DNA from 3 places in the Pseudomonas sp. DF11 genome. Region 1 is predicted to be linked to each of the others. Evidence: predicted binding sites of a transcription regulator. Region 1 holds the regulator's gene; each other region holds the start of a gene.
The links. Region 1 encodes FliA, which starts transcription of late flagellar genes. Its sites were predicted from a motif close to CTAAAGTTTNNNNNNNNNNNGCCGNTAA; they were not measured.
Positions count from the first base shown of each region.

Region 2: a site for FliA is predicted at 5,939-5,966, ahead of AC30D9_RS00010 (methyl-accepting chemotaxis protein). Genes of this name have one in related genera too.
Region 3: a site for FliA is predicted at 5,210-5,237, ahead of AC30D9_RS01630 (methyl-accepting chemotaxis protein). Genes of this name have one in related genera too.

Region 1 covers NZ_JBYVYN010000005.1:66,755-74,495, reverse strand. The annotation lists gene AC30D9_RS16410 (flagellar motor protein) at 81-821, opposite strand; gene AC30D9_RS16405 (protein-glutamate methylesterase/protein-glutamine glutaminase) at 821-1,951, opposite strand; gene AC30D9_RS16400 (chemotaxis protein CheA) at 2,000-4,255, opposite strand; gene AC30D9_RS16395 (protein phosphatase CheZ) at 4,286-5,071, opposite strand; gene AC30D9_RS16390 (chemotaxis response regulator CheY) at 5,090-5,461, opposite strand; gene fliA (RNA polymerase sigma factor FliA) at 5,629-6,375, opposite strand; gene fleN (flagellar synthesis regulator FleN) at 6,372-7,202, opposite strand; gene flhF (flagellar biosynthesis GTPase FlhF) at 7,319-7,741, opposite strand, start outside.
Region 2 covers NZ_JBYVYN010000001.1:365-8,105, reverse strand. The annotation lists gene AC30D9_RS00030 (alpha-E domain-containing protein) at 1-474, opposite strand, end outside; gene AC30D9_RS00025 (circularly permuted type 2 ATP-grasp protein) at 478-1,887, opposite strand; gene AC30D9_RS00020 (acyltransferase family protein) at 2,597-3,595, shown strand; gene AC30D9_RS00015 (TonB-dependent siderophore receptor) at 3,665-5,791, opposite strand; gene AC30D9_RS00010 (methyl-accepting chemotaxis protein) at 6,005-7,741, shown strand, end outside.
Region 3 covers NZ_JBYVYN010000001.1:404,204-411,944, reverse strand. The annotation lists gene AC30D9_RS01650 (D-2-hydroxyacid dehydrogenase family protein) at 1-896, opposite strand, end outside; gene AC30D9_RS01645 (alpha/beta fold hydrolase) at 908-1,939, opposite strand; gene AC30D9_RS01640 (YqaA family protein) at 2,025-2,459, opposite strand; gene AC30D9_RS01635 (DUF411 domain-containing protein) at 2,459-2,905, opposite strand; gene AC30D9_RS01630 (methyl-accepting chemotaxis protein) at 3,157-5,151, opposite strand; gene AC30D9_RS01625 (hypothetical protein) at 5,295-5,432, opposite strand; gene AC30D9_RS01620 (hypothetical protein) at 5,583-5,771, shown strand; gene AC30D9_RS01615 (fe2+ zn2+ uptake regulation protein) at 5,781-6,161, opposite strand; gene pvdQ (bifunctional acylase PvdQ) at 6,459-7,741, shown strand, end outside.

The DNA of each region.
Region 1 (7,741 bases):
TTGGGGCCGCTTCGCGGCCCAGCGGGGATAAATCCCCTCGCCACAAGGGCGGCACATGCCTGAACGCCCTACGCTTTTCATCAGTCCATGAAGCCTTGCAGCTTCAGTTCAATGGAGCGCGGGTTTTCACCTTCGGCAATCGACAGGATCCCTTCGAGCAGCATTTCGCGATAGCGCGATTGGCGCAACGCGATGGACTTGAGCTTGGCCGCGATGGGCAACAGCACCAGGTTGGCACTCGCCACGCCGTAGATCGTGGCGACGAACGCCACGGCGATGCCGCTGCCCAACTGCGACGGGTCGGCCAGGTTGCCCATCACATGGATCAGCCCCATCACCGCGCCGATGATGCCGATGGTCGGCGCGTAGCCGCCCATGCTCTCGAATACCTTGGCCGCTTCGATGTCGCGGCTTTCCTGGGTGTAGAAGTCCACTTCCAGAATGCTGCGGATGGCTTCCGGCTCAGCGCCGTCCACCAGCAATTGCAGGCCTTTGCGCGAATAGCTGTCGGGTTCGGCATCGGCCACCCCTTCCAGACCCAGCAAGCCCTCCTTGCGAGCGGTCAGACTCCAGTTCACTACCCGGTCGATACCGCCGGCCAGGTCGACCCGCGGCGGGAACAGGATCCAGATCAGCACTTGCATGGCGCGCTTGAAGGCACTCATGGGCGACTGCAACAGCGCAGCGCCAATGGTGCCACCGAGCACAATCAATGCCGCCGGGCCGTTGGCCAGCGCGCCCAGGTGACCGCCTTCCAGATAATTACCGCCAATGATGGCGACGAACGCCATGATGATGCCGATCAGGCTGAGCACATCCATTACAGGCAGGCCTCGACCAGGTGTCTACCGATGTCGTCCAACCCGTACACCGCGTCGGCAAGATCGGCTTTTACGATGGCCATTGGCATGCCGTAGATCACGCAGCTGGCTTCGTCCTGGGCCCAGATCGCACTACCGCCCTGCTTGAGCAGGCGCGCGCCTTCGCGACCGTCGGCGCCCATGCCGGTGAGTACCACCGCCAGAACTTTGTCACCGTAGGACTTGGCCGCGGAACCGAAGGTAATGTCCACGCACGGCTTGTAGTTCAGACGCTCGTCGCCCGGCAGGATTTTCACCGCGCCACGGCCGTCGATCATCATCTGCTTGCCACCTGGCGCCAACAACGCCAGGCCGGGACGCAGGATGTCGCCATCCTCGGCTTCCTTGACGCTGATGTTGCATAGCTTGTCCAGGCGCTCGGCAAAAGCCTTGGTGAACGCCGCCGGCATGTGCTGGATCAGTACGATGGGGGCCGGGAAGTTGGCCGGCAACTGGGTCAGGACCCGTTGCAGCGCCACCGGGCCACCCGTGGACGTGCCGATGGCGACCAGCTTGTAGGCTTTACGCTTGGGGGCTGGCGACGATGCACTGGCGGCGGGCGCCGGACGGCCAGGAGCCGGTGCCGGAGCGCTGCGTACCGGGGGCGGATTGAAGCTGCCCGACGACGTCGGCGCCGGACTCGGCGCCACGACAGGGGCTGGCGCGGGAGCGCTGTAGCCACCGACACGCCGGTTGCTGCGGGAAATACTGTGGACCTTTTCGCACAGCAACTGCCGGACCTTGTCGGGGTTGCGCGAAATGTCTTCGAAATTTTTCGGCAGGAAATCCACCGCACCCGCGTCCAACGCATCGAGGGTCACCCGGGCGCCTTCATGGGTCAGGGACGAGAACATCAATACCGGAGTCGGGCAGCGCTGCATGATATGCCGCACGGCCGTGATGCCATCCATCATCGGCATCTCGTAGTCCATGGTAATCACGTCCGGCTTGAGTGCCAGGGCCTGATCGATCGCTTCTTTGCCGTTGGTCGCGGTACCGACGACCTGAATGCTCGTGTCCGCCGAAAGAATTTCCGAGACGCGGCGGCGGAAAAACCCCGAATCGTCCACCACCAGGACTTTAACTACCATAAACACTCCGTTAGACGAGGCGCGGCCCTGGGCCCCGCCCCTCCAGAATCAAATACGCCGGGCGGCGTAACGCTTGAGCATGCTTGGCACATCGAGGATCAACGCGATGCGGCCGTCGCCGGTGATGGTGGCGCCGGACATGCCCGGGGTCCCCTGGAGCATCTTGCCCAACGGCTTGATGACCACTTCTTCCTGGCCCACCAACTGGTCGACGACGAAGCCGATCCGCTGGGTGCCCACCGAAAGGATCACCACATGGCCTTCGCCCTGCTCCACATGGGCCGCGGAGCTGACCAGCCAGCGCTTGAGGTAGAACAGTGGCAGTGCCTTGTCCCGTACGATCACCACTTCCTGGCCGTCCACCACGTTGGTGCGCGACAGGTCGAGGTGGAAGATCTCGTTGACGTTGACCAGCGGGAAGGCGAAGGCCTGGTTGCCCAGCATCACCATCAGGGTCGGCATGATCGCCAGGGTCAACGGGACCTTGATGACAATCTTCGAGCCCTGGCCCTTGGTCGAGTAGATATTGATCGAACCGTTGAGCTGGGAAATCTTGGTTTTCACCACGTCCATGCCCACGCCACGGCCCGACACGTCGGAAATCTCGGTCTTGGTCGAGAAGCCCGGGGCGAAGATCAGGTTGTAGCACTCGGTGTCGCTCAGGCGGTCGGCGGCATCCTTGTCCATCACGCCGCGCTTCACCGCAATGGAGCGCAGTACGTTCGGGTCCATGCCTTTGCCGTCGTCGGAGATCGACAGCAGGATGTGGTCGCCCTCCTGCTCGGCGGCCAGGATCACCTTGCCGCTGCGGACCTTGCCTGAAGCTTCGCGCTCTTCCGGCGACTCGATACCGTGGTCGACCGCGTTGCGCACCAAGTGGACCAGCGGGTCGGCCAGGGCCTCGACAAGGTTCTTGTCGAGGTCGGTCTCTTCACCCACCAGTTCCAGGTTGATTTCTTTCTTGAGCTGGCGAGCCAGGTCGCGAACCAGGCGCGGGAAGCGCCCGAAGACTTTCTTGATCGGCTGCATGCGGGTCTTCATGACCGCGGTCTGCAGGTCCGCCGTGACCACGTCGAGGTTCGACACGGCCTTGGACATGGCTTCGTCCTGGCTGTTGAGGCCCAGGCGCACCAGACGGTTACGTACCAGCACCAGTTCGCCGACCATGTTCATGATCTCGTCCAGGCGTGCGGTATCGACCCGAACGGTGGTCTCGGCTTCGCTGGCCGGCTTTTCCGCTGGCGCGGCCGCTGGGGCGCGGGCGGGAGCCGGAGCAGCAGCGGCAGGCTTGGCGGGCTCGGCCTTGGGTTCCGGTGCCTTGGCAGCGGGTTTGGGCGCAGCCTTGGCCGCCGATGTCGCCGCAGTGGCGGCGGCAGGCGCAGCAGAAGCGGTACCGACTTCGCTGAACTTGCCCTTGCCATGCAGCTCATCGAGCAGTGATTCGAATTCGTGGTCGCTGATCAGGTCGCTGCCAGCGGCAGCGGCGGCGGGCTTGGCCGGTGTCGGCGCCGAAGCGATAGCCGAATCCAGAGCGTCCACGGCAAAGGTGCCCTTGCCATGCAACTGATCGAGCAACGCTTCGAATTCGTCGTCGGTGATGTCCGAACTGTCGCCTGCGGCTTTCGGGGCGGCCGGGGCCGTCGACGGAGCGACGGCATCAGGCGCGAACTGGCCCTTGCCATGAAGCTGGTCGAGCAGTGACTCGAACTCAGCATCGGTGATTTCATCGCTGGCAGCCCCATCGGCGGCTGGCGCAGCAGGTGCTGCCGGAGCGGCCGGCGCCTCGGCCTGGGCCTTGACGGTATTGAGCGAGTCCAGCAGTTGTTCGAATTCGTTATCGGTGATGTCGCCCGATTCCTCGGCGACCGGTTCTTCGACCACTGCCTCGGCAACCGGTGCGGCTTCGTCAGCCGATTGCGGCTCGGCCAGGCGCGACAGCGCGGCGAGCAGCTCGGGGGTGGCAGGGGTAATCGGCGAGCGCTCACGCACTTCGCTGAACATACTGTTGACCGCATCCAGCGCTTCAAGCACCACGTCCATCAGTTCCGAATCAACGCGACGCTCACCCTTGCGCAGGATGTCGAACACGTTCTCGGCAATGTGACAGCACTCCACCAGCTCGTTGAGCTGGAGGAAGCCGGCGCCTCCTTTTACAGTGTGGAAACCGCGAAAAATTGCATTGAGCAGATCCGCATCATCGGGTCGGCTTTCCAGCTCGACCAGTTGTTCGGACAGTTGCTCTAGAATCTCGCCGGCCTCAACCAGGAAATCCTGAAGGATCTCTTCATCGGCGCCGAAGCTCATTAATGGCTGCTCCTAAAACAGGGCTAAAACTCAGAATCCAAGGCTGGACAGCAAATCGTCCACATCGTCCTGACCGGACATAACGTCTTCTCTTTTATCGGCATGAATCTGCGGACCTTCACCCTGAGAGAGATGTTTTTGTGGATCTTTTTCAGCAAGCATCGCTTCACGGTCGTGTTCGATACCTGCAAAGCGGTCGACCTGGCTGGCCATCAACACCAGTTTGAGCAGGTTGCTTTCCACTTCGGTGACCAGCTGGGTCACACGCTTGATCACCTGGCCGGTCAGGTCTTGATAGTCCTGGGCCAGCAGAATGTCGTTGAGGTTGCTTGCCACGGCGCGGTTCTCGGTGCTGCTGCGCGTCAGGAAACCGTCGACCCGACGGGCCAGTTCCCGAAACTCTTCAGCCCCGACTTCGCGACGCATGAACCGGCCCCAGTCGGTGCTCAAGGCCTGGGCTTCATCGCTCAGGCCATTGACCAGCGGCGTGGCGCTTTCCACCAGATCCATGGTGCGGTTGGCCGCGGCCTCGGTCAGCTTGACCACATACCCCAGACGCTCGGTGGCGTCGGTGATCTGCGAGACTTCCTCGGCCTGCGGCATATTCGGGTCGATCTGGAAATTGACAATCGCGCTGTGCAATTCACGCGTGAGCTTGCCCACTTCCTGATACAGACCGCGATCACGGGTCTGGTTGAGCTCATGGATCATTTGAACCGCATCGCCAAAGCGACCTTTTTCAAGGCTGTCGACCAGTTCGCGGGCATGTTTTTTCAGGGTCGATTCGAAATCGCCCATTGAAGATTCGTTGTCCATAGCTCCCCCGTGGCGCCGTTAACCGATGCGTTCGAAGATTTTTTCGATCTTCTCTTTCAACGCCTGGGCCGTGAAGGGTTTGACCACATAGCCGTTGACACCGGCCTGGGCCGCTTCGATGATCTGCTCGCGCTTGGCTTCGGCAGTGACCATCAGCACCGGAAGATGCTTGAGTTTTTCGTCGGCACGCACTTGGCGCAGCAGGTCGATACCGGTCATGCCCGGCATGTTCCAGTCGGTGACCAGAAAATCGAAGTTGCCACTGTGCAACATAGGGAGCGCAGTGGTCCCGTCATCTGCTTCGGCCGTGTTGGTGAACCCAAGGTCACGCAACAGGTTTTTTATGATCCGCCGCATCGTTGAGAAGTCATCAACGATGAGGATTTTCATGTTCTTGTCCAATTCGACCTCCAAGCAGTCTTAAACGCGCCCAGCACCTGGACGCGCCATTTCAATCAATCCGGCACAACACTCGACAACAGTCTGGAGCACAACGGATGGAGACTGGCGCAGTACTTGCCAGGCCAGCCTCGTTCGCAGTGTCCCCACACTGCCTGTCAACGCGCTCGCCACTCCCCCAAACGCCCCCGCAAACGGGCCGCGCACTGGCTGTGTAACTGGCTGACCCGCGATTCGCTGACCCCCAGGACCTCACCGATTTCCTTGAGGTTCAGCTCTTCGTCGTAGTACAGCGCCAAGACCAGTCGCTCACGCTCCGGCAAATTGGCAATCGCATCCGCCAGCGCGCTCTGGAAACGTTCATCTTCCAGGTCACGCGATGGCTCCATGTGAGCACTCGCGCCATCCTCGTGCAGCCCCTCGTGTTCACCACCGTCCTGCAACAGGTCGTCGAAACTGAACAGGCGGCTGCCCAAGGTATCGTTCAAAATCCCGTAATAATCATCGAGACTCAACTGGAGTTCGGCCGCAACCTCGTGATCTTTAGCGTCACGCCCGGTTTTAGCTTCAATTGCCCGAATTGCATCACTGACCATGCGAGTATTGCGGTGCACCGAGCGTGGCGCCCAATCGCCCTTGCGGACTTCATCGAGCATGGCCCCGCGAATGCGAATACCGGCATACGTCTCGAAACTGGCGCCCTTGCTCGCGTCGTATTTGTTCGACACTTCGAGCAGGCCGATCATGCCCGCCTGGATCAAGTCTTCGACCTGGACACTGGCCGGCAACCGCGCCAGCAAGTGGTAGGCGATACGCTTGACCAGTGGCGCGTAACGCTCGATCAATTCGTATTGGGCGTCCCGTGCCGATTTTTTGTAGAGATGGTTGTAACCGCTGGCTGTCATAGCACGGGCCCTGCTGTTTGTTGCACAAGACGCTCGACGAAAAATTCCAGATGCCCGCGCGGGTTGGCCGGCAACGGCCAGGTATCGACCTTCTGGGCGATCGCCTTGAACGCCAGCGCGCACTTGGAACGTGGAAAGGCTTCATAAACGGCACGTTGCTTCTGGACAGCCTTGCGTACGCTTTCGTCGTAGGGCACGGCGCCGACATATTGTAGGGCGACGTCCAGGAAGCGATCCGTGACCTTTGTCAACTTGGCGAACAGGTTGCGGCCCTCCTGCGGGCTCTGGGCCATGTTGGCCAGGACGCGGAAGCGGTTCATGCCATAGTCGCGGTTCAACAGCTTGATCAAGGCATAGGCGTCGGTGATGGACGTCGGTTCGTCGCAGACCACCAGCAGCACTTCCTGGGCAGCGCGTACGAAACTGACGACCGAGTCGCCGATACCGGCCGCGGTGTCGATCACCAGCACATCGAGGTTGTCGCCGATGTCGCTGAAAGCCTGGATCAGGCCGGCGTGCTGGGCCGGGGTCAGGTGAACCATGCTCTGGGTGCCGGAGGCAGCCGGCACGATGCGAATCCCGCCCGGCCCCTGCAACAGCACGTCGCGCAGTTCGCAACGGCCTTCGATCACGTCCGCCAGGGTGCGTTTGGGTGTAAGCCCCAACAGCACGTCGACGTTCGCCAGGCCCAGGTCGGCGTCCAGCAGCATGACCCGTCGGCCAAGCTCTGCCAGAGCCAGGGACAAGTTCACTGACACGTTAGTCTTCCCGACGCCACCTTTGCCGCCGGTCACCGCGATCACCTGTACGGGATGCATGCTGCCCATGTTCGTTCTTTACCTTGTCTTACTTAGACGGAGGCCACATTACTGGCTGCGCGTTCGCATACGGAACAATGCATGGCAGACCATCGATGTAGGTACAAAAAATATTCATGATTACCTCAGCCAACCTGCTTGGTCGGGCTGTGGTAGATATCAGCGAACATATCAGCCATGGCTTCTTCGCTGGGTTCTTCCTGCATTTGCACACTCACGGCTCGGCTGACCAGTTGATGACGGCGCGGCAGATGCAAATCATCCGGGATCCGCGGCCCGTCGGTCAGGTAGGCCACCGGTAGTTCATGACCGATCGCCAGGCTCAACACCTCGCCCAGGCTTGCCGTTTCGTCCAGCTTAGTCAGGATGCAGCCGGCCAGCCCGCAGCGTTTGTAGCTGTGATATGCGGCGGTTAGAACCTGTTTCTGGCTGGTGGTTGCCAACACGAGATAATTTTTTGACTTGATGCCACGTCCGGCCAGGCTTTCGAGCTGCATGCGCAGGGCCGGATCGCTGGCTTGCAGGCCCGCGGTATCGATCAGTACGAC
Region 2 (7,741 bases), on a different contig from region 1:
GTCATTGCGCATGATCGTGCCTGACGTCGCACCACGGAACAGGTGCGAACGTTCCTTGACCCACTCGCAGAAATGGCTGATGCCGTAGCGGCCCAGGCCATTGCTGGCGATGTTGCGCATTTCCAGCCAGGTGGCGTTGATGTTCTCCCACATGTCGGCGGTGATGCGTCCGCGCACCGCGTGGGCATTGGTCCGCGCCGCCCGCAGGCAGCTGTAGATACTGCCGGGATTGGTTTCATCCAGTGCGAAGAAATGCAGCATGCGCTCGGTGTTGAGCGCGTCGTAACGGGCGTTGTAGTCGTCCAGCGTACCGGCCGCCAGCAGCGACATCGCCAGCTCGGCATGGCCGTCACTGCGCCCGGCCTGGGGCATCAGCGACAGCGAATAGCTGACTTCAAGCATGCGCGCCAGGTTCTCGGCGCGCTCCAGGTAGCGGGACATCCAATAGAGGTCCGAAGCAGTTCTTGAAAGCATGTCTTAGTCCTCCACGACCCAAGTGTCTTTGGTGCCACCGCCCTGGGACGAGTTCACCACCAGCGAGCCCTCGCGCAGCGCCACGCGGGTCAGGCCGCCAGGCACCAGGCGGGTTTCCTGGCCCGACAGCACGAACGGACGCAGGTCGATGTGGCGCGGCGCAATGCCGCTCTCGACAAAGGTCGGGCACGTGGACAGGCTCAAGGTCGGCTGGGCGATATAGGCTTCCGGACGGGCCTTGAGGCGTGCGCGGAAATCTTCGATCTCCGCCGCGCTGGCGGCCGGCCCGACCAGCATGCCGTAGCCGCCGGAGCCCTGGGTTTCCTTGACCACCAGATCAGGCAGGTTGGCCAGTACATGGGACAGGTCCTGGGGCTTGCGACACTGCCAGGTGGGTACGTTCTTCAGGATCGGTTCTTCGGTGAGGTAGAAGCGGATCATCTCGTCGACGTAGGGGTAGATCGACTTGTCATCGGCCACGCCGGTGCCGACCGCGTTCGCCAGTACCACATTGCCCGCGCGGTACACGGCGATCAGCCCCGGCACGCCCAACATCGAATCGGGGTTGAACGACAGCGGGTCGAGGTAGGCATCGTCAAGGCGACGATAAATCACGTCCACCTGCCGGGGGCCGGCGGTGGTGCGCATATACACGTGGTCGTCACGTACGAACAGATCGGCACCTTCCACCAGCTCCACACCCATTTCGCGGGCCAGGAACGCGTGCTCGAAATAGGCACTGTTGAAGCGCCCCGGGGTCAGCACCACGGCGGTGGGATTTTCGAGGGGGCTCGAGCTCTTGAGGGTATCGAGCAGCAGGTTCGGGTAATGGTCGATGGGGGCCACGCGCTGGGCGGCGAAGAGTTCGGGGAACAGGCGCATCATCATCTTGCGGTCTTCGAGCATGTAGCTCACGCCGCTGGGTGTGCGCAGGTTGTCCTCCAGCACGTAGTAGCTGCCGTCACCGTCGCGAACCAGGTCGACACCGGCGATATGAGCGTAAATGCCCCGGTGCAGGTTCAGGCCCTGCATCGCGATCTGATAGCCCTCGTTGGCCAGTACCTGCTCGGGCGGAATGATGCCTTCCTTGAGGATGTGTTGCCCGTGGTAGATGTCGGCCAGGAACATGTTCAAGGCCTGGACCCGCTGAATGCAGCCTCGCTCGACCATCTGCCATTCACTGGCCTTGATGCTGCGAGGAATGATGTCGAACGGAATCAACCGTTCAGTGCCCTGCTCGTCTCCGTAGAGAGTGAAGGTGATACCGGCTCGGTGGAACAGCAGGTCGGCCTCACGGCGGCGTTGCTCAAGCAGTTCAAGCGGCGTGTCCGCCAACCAGCGTGAGAAGGCTTGGTAATGCGGGCGGCAGTCACCCTTCGCGTCATACATTTCATTAAAAAAAGCGTGGGGCATAGCCAACTCCCAGCCGCGTTCTACACGGCATTTCTTATCACTTCGTCATTCCAATGATCCGGCCTTGCTTTGTTTTAATGAGCCCTGTTTCTCTGAGCACCTCGATAGGCATGGGTCTCTGGTCTGGCCTTTGCGTCTGGATGACGTGTGCCCCCTGGTTAAATCCGCGTGATACATGACTCCTTTAGGTTGGGTTTCCTTCAAGCGGTAGCAAAGGCTGTGCCTAAGCGCAGCGAATCGGATCCGGATTGGAAAAAGCGCCTTGAAAGTGCGCCATGGCGAAATTTGTTTTCATTTCTGCGACAAAAGCTTCTTTAAAGGCTGAAACGTTTATTTCGGCTTCTTCCTACATGTCCCGGAACGGGTCGAATCGGTGCAATAAGGTAGGGAGCAGCCGCCGGACGCCCTGAAATGGGGAAATTTATACTCACTGGCCGACAACCCCCTCAAAAGCGAACACCTCATCTGTGGGAGCAAGGCTTGCCCGCGATGACGATGACACATTCAGCATCTCGGTAACAGGCACATCGCTTTCGCGAGTAAGCCCGCGAGCGAGCTTGCTCGCGATGGCCATCGAACTGAAACAAGCATGTCAAATGTGACAATTTCCCCCACTACCCCGCCGCCGTCCCGCTCCCCCCTATTAACGGCTGACAAAGCCACTTAACTTACCGCGCAAACGGATCAACTCTGATTAAGGATGATGCGCGTGGGGGTTTATCGGTTGCTGTTGGCCCTGCTGGTGGCGGTTTCGCATATGGGCGTGACGTTCATGGGTCTTAACCCCGGCGTCGTTGCCGTGGTGTCCTTCCTGATCATCAGCGGTTTTGTGATGACCTCGTTGATCGAGAGGAACTACAACAGCCCGGGCCAAATCGGCCTGTTCTACATGGATCGACTGCTGAGGCTGTACCCGCAGTTTTTGGTGTACTTCGTCCTGTCCTGCGCGGTGATCCATTTCCTGCTGCCGGGAACACCCCAGGCAGCGGCACTGACCTTCGAAAACATCGCCACCAGCCTGCCGATCCTGCCGTTGGGCTTCTACATGTTCGGCATCACCGTGCCCGAGATCCTGCCACCCGGCTGGTCCCTGGGCCTGGAAATGTGCTTTTACCTGCTCATTCCGTTCCTGATCCTCTACAAGATGCGGGGTATCGCTTTTGCGGCGTCCGTGACGGTGTTCATGCTCGCCTCGCTGGGCTATCTCAACACTGACATCTACGGCTACCGCCTGCTACCCGGTGTATTGTTCATTTTCCTTTGCGGCAGTTACCTGTATCGGGCCCAGGCCAAGGGACTGTGGGTCGTGTCCCTCACCCTGCTCGTTGCGGCGTTGATGTTCCTGAGCATTGTCGTGGGGATCATTCCCCGTCGGCCTTTCAACGCCGAGGTGACCCTGGGCATCGCCCTGGGTCTGCCGGCGGTGTTTTTGCTCAGCAAGCTGAAGCATCACCGCCTGGACGAGTTCCTGGGCAATATCAGCTACGGCGTGTTCCTCAACCACTTTGTGGTGATGTACGTGTTGCGAGCATTCTGGCCGGTCGAATACAGCGCCCTGATCATCACCGCGGTGCTGGTGCTGTCGTTCGCGTTGAGTGGCGTGTCGTACTACGGGGTCGAGCGGCCGGCACTTAAGCTTCGCCACGCGCTGAGGGCGGGCGCTAAATACCGTGGGGCGCAAGGTCCCATCGGCGGCACAGTGGCCTAGTCGCTGACAGCGGTTCAAAAAATGCCCGGGATTCAGGTCCCGGGCATTTTGCATTTCAACGCCACGAAGTCAGAACGTCACACTGGCGCTCAACTTGGCGGTACGCGGCTCGCCGACGTTGACCTGCAACTGACTGCCGGTGGAGGACGGGTAGTACTGCTTGTCGAACAGGTTGTCGACGTTCAGTTGCAACGAAGTCTTGTGCCCCAATACCGGCGACTCCCAACGCAGGAAAGCGTCGGCGACGGTGTAGCTGCTGAGCCAGAAATCGTTGGCGTTGTTGGCGGCGCGTTCGCCAACATAACGCGCACCGGCACCGGCGTGCCAGGCGCCGAATTCGGCAGGTACGTTCAAGTGGTGGCTCAAGTACAGGCTGGCGGTGTGCTTGGGTGCGTCAGCGAGGCGATGGCCTTCATCATCCGGATCGTCGAGGATTTCCGTGTGGGTGTAGGCGTAGGTGCCAATCAGGTCCCAACGCTCGGACAGGCGACCGGTGATGTCCAGTTCCAGGCCTTGGGAACCGACTTTGCCGGCGGCTTCCGACAGGGTCACGCCATTGACCGTAGAGGACGTCACGACGTTTTTCTTGACGATGTCGAACAACGCGAGGTTGATGTTCAAGCCTGGGAGCGGATCGTACTTGGCACCGACCTCATAGCTGCGGCCCTCCTCCGGGTCGAAGGTCTTGCCGGCGTCGTCCACGGTGTCATTGGGCTTGAACGAACGGCTGTAGTTACCGTACAGCGACAAAGTGTCGGTGGCTTTGTAAACCAGGCCGAGGAACGGCACGAAGGCGTCACCGTTGTCATCGCGATTGACGTCATAATCCTTGCCTAAACCTTGATCGCTGTACTGGTCGTAGTGTTGATAACGACCTCCGAACACCAGAATCCAACGGTCATCCAGATGCCAGTTATCCTTCAAATAGATCGAACTGGAATTCAACTGGTTGCGCAGATCACTGTCGGTAGAGCTGACCAGGCTTGGCTCTGGTAGATTGCCGTAGACCGGCGAAGTGATATCGAAACCAGGCTGAACTTTCCCACGGTAAGTCTTGCCCCGGAACTGATCGGACACCTGATTATCAATGCCAACCAACAGGTCATGACGCTGGCCGAACAAGTCCTGCTTACCCATGAAATCCCAGCTGGCGTAACGGGTCTCATCATCGTAATGAGCGCCATTGGCCCGTCGGCTCAACATATTTCCAGTCAGGGTCCCAGGCTGCGCAATCGAAAGACTGTACCGATCATTGTTCCAACCATAGGTCACCCGGGTCTTCCACGCCTCGCTCAACTCATACTCGAACCGCGCCGTCGCCGTTTCGCGAATCCCCACGCTCTTGGCCCACGGCTCATCGAGACGCTTGTCGTAGTCGATGTCCACCGGATGCCCATTCCTGAACACCGTGCCCCGGTCAAACGGATTGGAATATTCGTTGTATTCATAACTCAGGTTCAACGAAGCCCGCTCCCCTGTCCAGGCCAAGGACGGCGCCACCAGCGTGCTCTCGTTGACGCCGTAGTTGCGCCAGTAATCCTCATGCCCGCGTTCGGCAATCAGGCGATACGCCAGGCCGGTATCGCCCAACGGTCCGGTGGTATCCAGGGCCATGGTGCCGCCACCTTCGCTGTAGGCCGAGCCGCTCAAGGTGGTGCTCTGGGTGTACTCCGGCTTCTTGCTGATGATGTTGACCAAGCCACCGGGTTCCAGCGCGCCGTACAGCATCGAGGCCGGGCCCTTGAGCACTTCGACCCGCTCGGTGGTGGCACTGAAGTTGTGCCCCAGGTTCGAACGCACGCCGTCGCGCAGGATCGAGCCATCGTCGTTGGTGCCGAAACCACGCTTGACCAGCGAGTCCCGCGAGCCGCCCAGGGTATTGCCCTGGCTGACGCCGCTGACGAACTTCATCGCATCGTTCAGCGAGCGCACCTGGTAGTCCGCCAAGGTCTGCTGGGTCACCACGTTGATCGATTGCGCCTCTTCCTTGATCGGTACATCGCTCTTGCTCGCCGTACTGGCTTGCGACGTCGTATAGCCCTCGTCCTGAGTGACGCGACTGCCCTGGATGTCCGTGGCGGGCAGCTCGAGAGAGTCCTGCGCCCACAATGGGCTTGCAATGAAGCAGCAAGACAAGGTTGGCAATACACACTTGATGAAGACATTGCGATTTGCGAGGGAGGTGGAACGATTCAAGACGCGCACTCATGGAAGGGACGTTAATGAGAGCAAATATACTTTGAGAATCATTCCCAGTAAATCTTTTGTATCAAATGATGATCATCTCAAACCTCGTGTGAGCGGGCTTGTTCCCACAGAGTGATATCAAATAGCCCCATCATCCTAAAGCTTTTGCGCACGCGGTCGAATGTATTCCATTGAGAGATTTTTTCGCCCAGGAGCGGTGGCATGCAGACGTTGAAGGCCTTGTACGAGTCTATCGAGATGCAATTTTTCGATACGCTCACCAAAAAGCTGTCGAGCCTTTTCCTACTGGTGCTGGTCAGCGGCTTGCTGTACTGGGTGGCCCTCAGCGCTCGTGCCGAGATTCTGCTGCAACTACGCAACGCGCAGCTGGATGGCGCCTTGCTGGGGCAGATCGAAGGCCGGCTCGACAGCCTCACCCATGCCCTGCTCTTCGGCGCGTTCCTGACACTGGCCATGATCAGCTTCATGGTCTGGTATTTCCGCCACCTGATCGTGCGTCCCGTCACCGCCATGACCAAGGCCCTGGAAGAGATCGCCAACGGCGAAGGCGACTTGTCCAAGGACCTGCCGCTGGTGACTCACGACGAGATCCGCGTGCTGGCCGGCACCTGCAACCGTTTCCTGGCCAAGCAGCGAGAAATCATCAGCAACGTCCAGGCACTGACCGTGCACATCGCCGTCGAGTCGGCCCGCTCGTTGAAGAACATCAGCGACTCCAGCGACAGTGCCACCCACCAGGCCCGCTTCGCCAAGGAAGTGATGGACCAGAGCAACACCGCCGTGGGCCGTATCGAAGAAGTCTCGCGCCAGACCCAGGGCATCTCCAGCACCACCGCCCAGAACCTGAGCATGGCCCGCGACTCCTACGCCGAACTGCTGGAAGTGACCGGCAACATCAGCGAAATTTCCAACAGCCTCGGAGAATTCGCCACGCTGGTGAGTGCCTTGAACCAGCGCTCCTCAAGCATCAAGTCGATTGTCGGGTTGATCCAGCAGATCTCTGCCCAGACCAACCTGCTGGCCCTCAATGCCGCCATCGAAGCCGCCCGGGCCGGCGAAAGCGGCCGTGGTTTCGCGGTGGTGGCCGATGAGGTGCGGACCCTGGCACAAAACGTCAGCCGGGCCACCGATGATATCTCGCGCAACATCGACGCCATGCTCGACGAAGTCAGCTCCACCCACGAGCAAACCACCCAGATCAGCCACAGCGCCCGGGAAACCCAGAAAGTGGTGGAGCGCGCCTCCGGTCATTTTGAAAGCATGATTGGCGATTTCGAGTCCACCAACGGCAAGTTGGCGGACATCGCCACCCATATCCAGCAGTTCGCCGACAGCAACACAGGAATCAACGAACGGGTCACCCAGATCCACGCCGACAGCCAGTTGATCGACCAGCGCATGCAGCATTCGGCGACGGCCACCCGCGACCTGTCCGGCGTGGCCGAAAAGGTCCAGGCGCTGCTGGGTCGCTTTGTGCTCGGCCACGGCAAGCTGGACGCCGCCATCACCCGCGCCAGCGAGTGCCGCGACACCCTCCAGGTCCACCTGGAGGCGCTGCAACGCGAAGGCCTGAACCTGTTCGATCAGAATTACCAACTGATTCCCGGCACCGATCCCAAGCAGTACATGGCCAGCTATACCGAACGCTTTGCCCAGGTCTGCCAGGAAGAATGCGACAAACTCACCCGCGGCACGCCGGGCGGCAAGGTTTCGTTCATTGTCGACAGCAAGGGTTATTGCCCGGTGAACAACAGCTGGGTCTCGAAGCCGCCGACCGGCGACCGGGCGGTGGATTTGCCGGTGTGCCGCAACAAGCGGATCTTCAACGACCCGATCGGTTTGCGCGCGGCGGGCAACGTCCAGCGCTTCCTGCTGCAGACCTACCTGCGCGATACCGGGGAAATCATGACCGAGATCGACGTCCCATTCTTCTTCGGC
Region 3 (7,741 bases), on a different contig from region 1:
AGGGAATAGAACCGCTGGTAGTTCTGTCGGCTGACGTAACCCACATGAGGCGTGGCCAGTACGTTATCCAGGGTTCGGAAGGGATGGGCGGCTGGCAAGGGCTCCTGGGCGAACACGTCCAGGGCGGCGCCAGCCAGGCGCTTGTGCTGGAGGGCGTCGATCAGGGCGGCTTCATCGACGATCGGCCCGCGTGAGGTGTTGACCAGCAGGGCCTCGGCTTTCATCCAGGCCAGCGCCTGGGCATCCACCAGGCCGCGGGTACGTTCGCCGAGCACCAGATGGATCGAGAGGATGTCGGCCTGTTCGAACAAGGCCTGCTTGCTGACGTAGGTCACGCCGACTTCGGCGGCCCGCTCGGCACTGAGGTTCTGGCTCCAGGCGATCACCCGCATGCCGAATACCTGGCCGAACTGCGCCACCCGCGTACCGATGCTGCCCAGGCCGAGGATCGCCAGCGTCTTGCCGTGCAGGTCGCCGCCCAAGCCTTGCTGCCAGAGGCCGGCGCGCAGGGCATTGGCTTCCTGTACCAGGTTGCGGGTCAGGGCCATGATCAGCGCCCAGGTCAGTTCGGGCGTGGCGTGCTTGTAGCTGTCGGTCCCGCACACCTGGATACCCAGTTCGGCGGCGGCCTTCAGGTCCAGGGCGGCATTGCGCATGCCACCGGTGAGCAACAGCTTGAGATTGGGTAGGCGGCGCAGCAGGCCTTCGTCGAACAAGGTACGTTCACGCATCACGCAGATCACTTCGAAGCGCTGCAGGCGCTCGGCGAGGGTGTCGCGGTCGGCGGGGTAATCGTGGACAAATGTCACCTGGCCGATGCGGTCCAGCACCGACCAATCCACCACGCCACGTGCCACATCTTGCCAATCGTCTATGACTGCTATTTGCACCGCCATGGAACACCTCGTCAGGGAATGGGTTTGTCCAGCCAGCCCAACAGGGCCTTGTGGAACCGGTCCGGCTCTTCCATCTGCGGGGCATGCCCCAGATTGGGGAACTCCACCAGGGTCGAGCGGGGGATCAGCCGGGCAGCCTGCTTGCCCAGTTCCTCGTAGTGACCCAGCCTGGCCTTTACCGCCGGCGGCGCGATGTCGCTGCCGATGGCCGTGGTGTCGGAGGTACCGATCAGCAGCAGGGTGGGTACGGTCAGGTCCTTGAGCTCGTAATAGACCGGCTGGGTGAAGATCATGTCGTAGATCAGCGCCGAATTCCACGCCACTTGCCGATGCCCCGGGCCTTTGTTCAAGCCGGCGAGCATGTCTACCCAACGCTCGAACTCAGGCTTCCAGCGGCCTGCGTAATAGGTCGTGCGCTCGTAGTTGCGAATACCCTCGGCGGTGACTTTCAACTCCCGCGCGTACCATTGATCCACGGTGCGATAGGGGACGCCCAAGGCTTTCCAGTCTTCCAGGCCGATGGGGTTGACCATCGCCAGGCGTTCGACCTGGTCGGGAAACTGCAAGGCGTAGCGGGTGGCGAGCATGCCGCCGGTGGAATGACCGAGGATGATGGCTTTCTGCACGCCGAGGGCCTTGAGCAAGGCCTGGGTGTTGCTTGCCAATTGCTGGAAGCTGTACTGGTAATGCTCGGGTTTGCTCGATGTGCAGAAGCCGACCTGATCCGCCGCGATGACCCGGTATCCGGCCTCGCTGAGGGCCTTGATCGAATCGCCCCAAGTGGCGGCGCAGAAATTCTTGCCGTGCATCAGCACCACGGTGCGGCCATTGACCTTGCCTTGGGCTGGCACGTCCATGTAACCCATCTGTAACGACTGGCCCTGGGACTGGAAGGGGAAATGCTTGAGGGTGTAGGGGTATTCGAAGCCCTCCAACTGCGCACCGTAGGCCGGGCCTTCAGGCGGGTTGGCGGCCTGGGCGAGCAGGGGCAGGGCGGCGGTGAGGAACAGGCTGGGCAACCAGCGCGCGGTGATGCGGGACATGGTCAATCTCCTTATGGCCGCCGCCGATCCTGGTGCGGCCCGATTATGGCGACATTAACCACAGGCAATCGAACGACGCGAACGTTCAGTCCATCCAGCCCAAAGTCGCCAGGGCGAGAGCGCCATAGCGCAGGCCCTTGGCAAGAGTCACGAGCAGCAGGAAGCGCCGCCACGGTTCGCCCATCACTCCGGCCACCAGGGTCAACGGATCGCCGATGATCGGCAACCAGCTGAGCAGCAGTGACCAGCGACCGAAGCGTTGGTAATGCCCACGAGCCTTGTCCAGGTGGGCGGGACTGACCGGAAACCAGCGCCGGTCCTTGAAATGCTCCAGGCGCGTGCCCAGCCACCAGTTCACCAGTGAACCCAGGACATTGCCGAACGTGGCAACCCCCAGCAACAGCCAGGCTTCATGGCGCTGGCTGAGCAGCAAGCCGACCAACAACGCCTCGGATTGCAGCGGCAACAGGGTTGCCGCGCCGAAGGCCGCGAGGAACAGGCCGATGTAGGCTTCGCCCATCAATGGGCCGGATAGTCCGCCACTACGGTTTGGGTCCCGTCTTTTTTCAGGCCGATCACTTGATAAGCGTCGCTCATGCCATCCATTTCCATGCCGGGCGAGCCCATGGGCATGCCCGGTGCGGCCACGCCGAGCAAGTCATCGCGCTTGCTCAACGCCAGCACCTGGTCGGCAGGGACGTGGCCTTCGACGAATTTGCCGTTGATCTCGGCGGTGTGGCAGGAACGCAGGTTCGGCGCCACGCCCAGGCGCTGTTTGACCAGGCTCATGTCGGCTTCGACATGGTCGTTGACCTTGAAGCCGTTTTCTTGCAGATGCGAAATCCACTTTTTGCAGCAACCGCAATTGGCATCGCGGTGTACATCAATGGTGACCGGTTCGGCGGCCTGGGCCAGGGTGGAGACGAACAGGGCGCTCAAGGCGAGCAAGTGCAGGGGATGGGCCATGGAGGTGGTCTCGTATCAAACGGTTTGAAGGGAGGATAACAGAGTAGCGAGCGCGAGCTGACAGGGGGCTGAGGCGGGGATTACACAATTGTCAGGTTGGGAAGGAGACAATTCGCAGAGGAATGGAAAACCACTGAACCCTGTGGGAGCGAGCCTGCTCGCGATGATGGCAGCACAGGCGCCATCACCGCAGTTGACCCACCGCGATCGCGAGCAGGCTCACTCCCACAGGTTTTGTGGCGGGAGCAGATTCAGCGCACCTTGAACCGCCCCATGATCGCATTCACCCGAGCATTGGCTTCCAGCAGTTGCCGAGTGTTGGCTTCGCTGGCCAGGCCGCCTTCCACCAGTTCTTCCACCATGTGACGGATCTGCACCATGCTGCGGTTGATTTCCTCGGTCACCGCGCTCTGTTGCTCGGCGGCGGTGGCGATCTGGGTGCTCAGGCTGTTGATCTGGCTGACCGAACCTGCCATTTCGTCCAGCCCGGAGTTGACTCGGGATGTGGCATCGGCGGCCGACTGGCAACTGGCCTGGGTGTTTTCCATGGCCGAGACCGACGAGCTCACGCCTTGGGTCAGGCGGGTCAGCATTTCGTTGATTTCCGAGGTGCTGGCCTGGGTGCGGGCGGCGAGGGCACGTACTTCGTCGGCCACCACGGCAAAACCACGGCCTTGCTCACCGGCCCGGGCGGCTTCAATGGCGGCGTTGAGGGCCAGCAGGTTGGTCTGCCCGGCAATGGCACCGATGACACCGAGAATCTCGGTGATGCGCTGAGCGTCCTGTTGCATGCTCTCGACCTTGCGAGTGGCGCTGGCCACTTCATCGATCAGTGCGACCACGCTGTTGGACGCCTCACCGACCACTACGCGGGAGCGGTCGGCATGCTCGTTGGCGCGCTGGGTGAACGCTGCTGTCTCGGCGGCATTTTGCGCGACGCTTTCGGCCGTGGAGCTCATCTGGGTGATGGCAGTCACGGTCTGGTCGGTTTCCGAGGCGTGGCGCATCAGGATTTCACTGGTGTGAGCCGAGGTCCGTTGCAGGTCGCCCAGGCTCGATGCCATGGCGCCAGTGGCCTGGGTGACCTCGCCGATCATGCTTTGCAGGTAAGCGATGAAGCGGTTGACCGAATGACCGATCGCCCCCAGTTCATCCTCGGCCCGAATGGTGATACGTCGAGTCAGGTCGGCATCGCCCGTGGACAAGGCGTCGATGTTGCCCTTGAGGACCTTCATGCGGTGGGTCAATTGACGGATCGCGTAAAGCTGCATCAACACCAGCAGGATCACCATCGGAATCTGCAGCAGGCTCAGTGTGCTCAGTACGTCGTCGCGCTGGGCGGTGATCAGCCGGGTTGGCAATGCGGTCGCAAGGAACCATGGCGAACCCTCGATAGGGCGCATGAAAAACGTGCTGGCCTCGCCCTTGTTGTCGAACTCGACCCGTTGCAGCGGCTGGTCGCGCTTGGCCAGGCCAGCCTTGACCTGGGCGGCGAATGGCGAGGTTGCCGCCAGTTCACTGATGTTCTTCAGTACGATCGGTCCGCTGATGCGCGAACTGTTGCTGATGATCTTGCCGTCGCCTTCGACGATCAGCATCTCGGCGCTCAGGTCGGCTTCCTTGCGCGCCACCAGGTCATTGAAGAAACCCAGGGTCACGTCGATGGTGGAAACACCGTAAGGCACGCCGTTCTTCTGGATGGCCATGGCGCAGTTGGTGCGTGGTTCGGCGCTGGCGTCGTCTTTATAGGCCGCGGCCCAGGCGCATTTGCCAGGCGGGGTGGCCATGCCGCCCTTGTGCCAGGGTTGTTCGTAATAGTTGGGGGCAGCGTCGCTGTTCCAGAAGGTATTGACCACCAGTTTGCCGGACGCGTCGCGGTGCCAGAACGTGCTGAATTTATTGCGTCCCTCGGCCCGCTGGTTGGGCAGCGGCCAGATCCCGCCGCCGAAGACTTTCAACTCACCGTACTGGTCCACCAGCCCCGGCAATACCTTGTCGATGGCGTCGCTGTCGAGCAGCGGGATGGTCTGGGTAATGCTGCGCTGCTGCGCCTGCACCTTGTTCAATTCGCCCTGGATCTGCTCGGCGACCTCGGCGATGCGGTTCAAGGCCACTTGCTCTTCGGTCTGGCGCAACTTGGGCGCGACCAGATAGCTGATGCCCACCACGGTCAGGATGGATAACACCAGCATGAATACAATCAGGAACAGCGTGTAGCGAGCCTGAATAGTTCGGAATGAGGGCATGGGGGGAGTCCTTGCACGAAGGCGACTTTCTGGAGCAGGCGGATGGGCAGTCCTGTATGTATCGGCCTGCGGTGACGCAGCTTTAGGAGAGGGCAAGGAGGATGGAGCGGTTGGCGAGGAAGCGGCTCCCTCGCCAGGGGGCGTTAGCGGGGCATGTCGAAGCCCGGGCCGCCACGGTGATCAGGTCGATCCCCATGACCACGGTCGTGGGGGAAAAACAGGCAGCCACTCAGGGTCAGGGTGGACAATAAGGCAAGCAACAGGCTGATACGACGAAACATACATAATTCCTCATGATTAACCACCGCGGTTGCGCGAATACGCTCCTTCGGCTGTACCATGGGACCCCGTTGGCAGCCCGTCATCCCCGCAATTCGGTAGGGACTTGGCAAGCCTTCGGATACAGAACGGATACATTCAGGAAATTGGTAATGACTCATTCACAACGTTTGAAATACTCGATTCTGATCGTCCTCGTCGTCCTGGCAATCATGCTGGGACTGTCCTGGATGCAAGGCAAAGGCATGATCAGCGAGCAGCTGTTTCAATACATCGCCATCGCCGTGGCGGTCATCGTGGTGGTGATCAACGGTGTGATGCGGCGCAAGGTCAAGTCCTGAGCGCCGGCTTCAATCCTCGGCCCGGAGCACGGCCATCGCACTGGGGTGCAGGCAGTAGCTTTTATCCGGGTTGAGGGTGACGACTCCCTCGCTGCACAGGCGCTTCAACACCTCGCGCACACTGAGAAAGGACAATGGAATGTCCAGCCCCAACAACTGGCTGTGCACGCCGCGCACGCCCAGGCTGCGGTTTTCGTTGGCGGCCTTGAGCAGCGCATCGATGACTTTGAGGCGAATCAGGCTGGTCCTGAGCCCGAAACTCTTGAGCAAGCGCCTGATGTGGTCGTTGCCGCCTCGCTCTGCCGGCTTGTCGAATACACGGTGGGGGGCGCTCAGCGAGACGCCGCTCGGCCTTGGCTTGCCCTCCATGGGCTGTTGCGCGTTACGCATGCAAAAACTCCTTACCAGCCTGATCAGAAAAGGTCACGGATACTCTCCTGTAATAGGACGAACGAGGACGCGCAATCATGAGGACCGTGATGTGAAAAAATTGCCCATGCTTCGTCAAACCCCCGTATTCAAACGGCCGCCAGCCATTAATTTTTTTTCATCCGGTTCGTTTCCAAGGGTAGGCACATTCCGGTTCAGCACGCGGTATGTGATTTCCCAGGCGGGCCGAGTGTTTGTCTACTGTCGCACCGGTAGCCGTCCTGGTTTCTGAAGTTTTTATCAGGAGTGAGCGTGAGAATGTCCGGGCAGTTATCGAGGATTGGCCTCGCAGGCGCTTTTCTGGGGATCGCCCTCGGGCTCAGTCCCGTGGTCAATGCGCAGGATGATGGGCAGCAGGCCAGTGCCGAGATCCGTCGCACCCGTTTTGGCGTACCGCATATCCGGGCTCAGGATGAACGCGGGCTGGGTTATGGCATCGGCTATGCCTACGCCCAGGACAACCTGTGCCTGCTGGCCAATGAGATCGTCACGGTCAACGCCCAGCGCTCGCACTATTTCGGGCCGCAGCAGGTCACGGTCGAACAGCGGGAGAACCGCGTCAGCGATGTGTTTTTCAGTTGGCTCAACACACCGCAAGCGGTTTCCGGTTTCTGGCAGGCCCAGACGCCTCAAGTGCAGCAACTGGTCGAAGGCTACGTGGCGGGCTACAACCGTGCGTTGGTCGAGCGCAAGGCCAAAGGCCTGCCGGAACAGTGTGCCGGCGAGTGGGTGCGGCCGATCACGGCGCTGGACCTGGTCAAGTTGACTCGTCGACTGTTGGTGGAAGGCGGCGTCGGCCAGTTCGCCGAGGCCTTGGCTGGCGCGCAGCCGCCCCAGGCGACGGCACTTGCGGGTGCTTCGGCCAACGGCTTCGCTGCCGCCGCAACCCGCCAGCAGCGTTTTGCGCTGGAGCGTGGCAGCAATGCGCTGGCCATCGGCAGTGAGCGCTCGTTCAACGGCCGTGGAATGTTGCTGGCGAATCCGCATTTTCCATGGTTGGGCGGCATGCGTTTCTACCAGATGCACTTGACCATTCCCGGCAAGCTGGATGTCATGGGAGCGGCCCTGCCGGGCCTGCCGATGATCAACATCGGCTTCAGCCAGCACCTGGCCTGGACCCACACCGTGGACAGTTCAAAACACTTCACCCTGTACCGCCTGCAACTCGATCCTAAAGACCCGACCCGCTACCTGCTCGACGGCAAGTCTGTGCCGATGAGCCAACAGACGGTCGCGGTCGACGTCAAGCAACCTGACGGCCAAGTGCAGGCGATTTCCCGAGTGGTCTATGGCTCGCAGTTCGGCCCGATCGTGCAATGGCCCGGCCGGCTGGACTGGGATAACCGGTTCGCCTACAGCCTGCGGGACGCGAACCTGGAAAACGATCGCGTGCTGGCCCAGTGGTACGCCATGAACAAGGCGGTCACGCTCAAGGATCTGCAGGACGCCGTCCATGAGATCCAGGGCATTCCCTGGGTCAATACCCTGGCGGTGGACGATCAGGGCCAAAGCCTCTACATGAACGTGTCGGTGGTACCGAA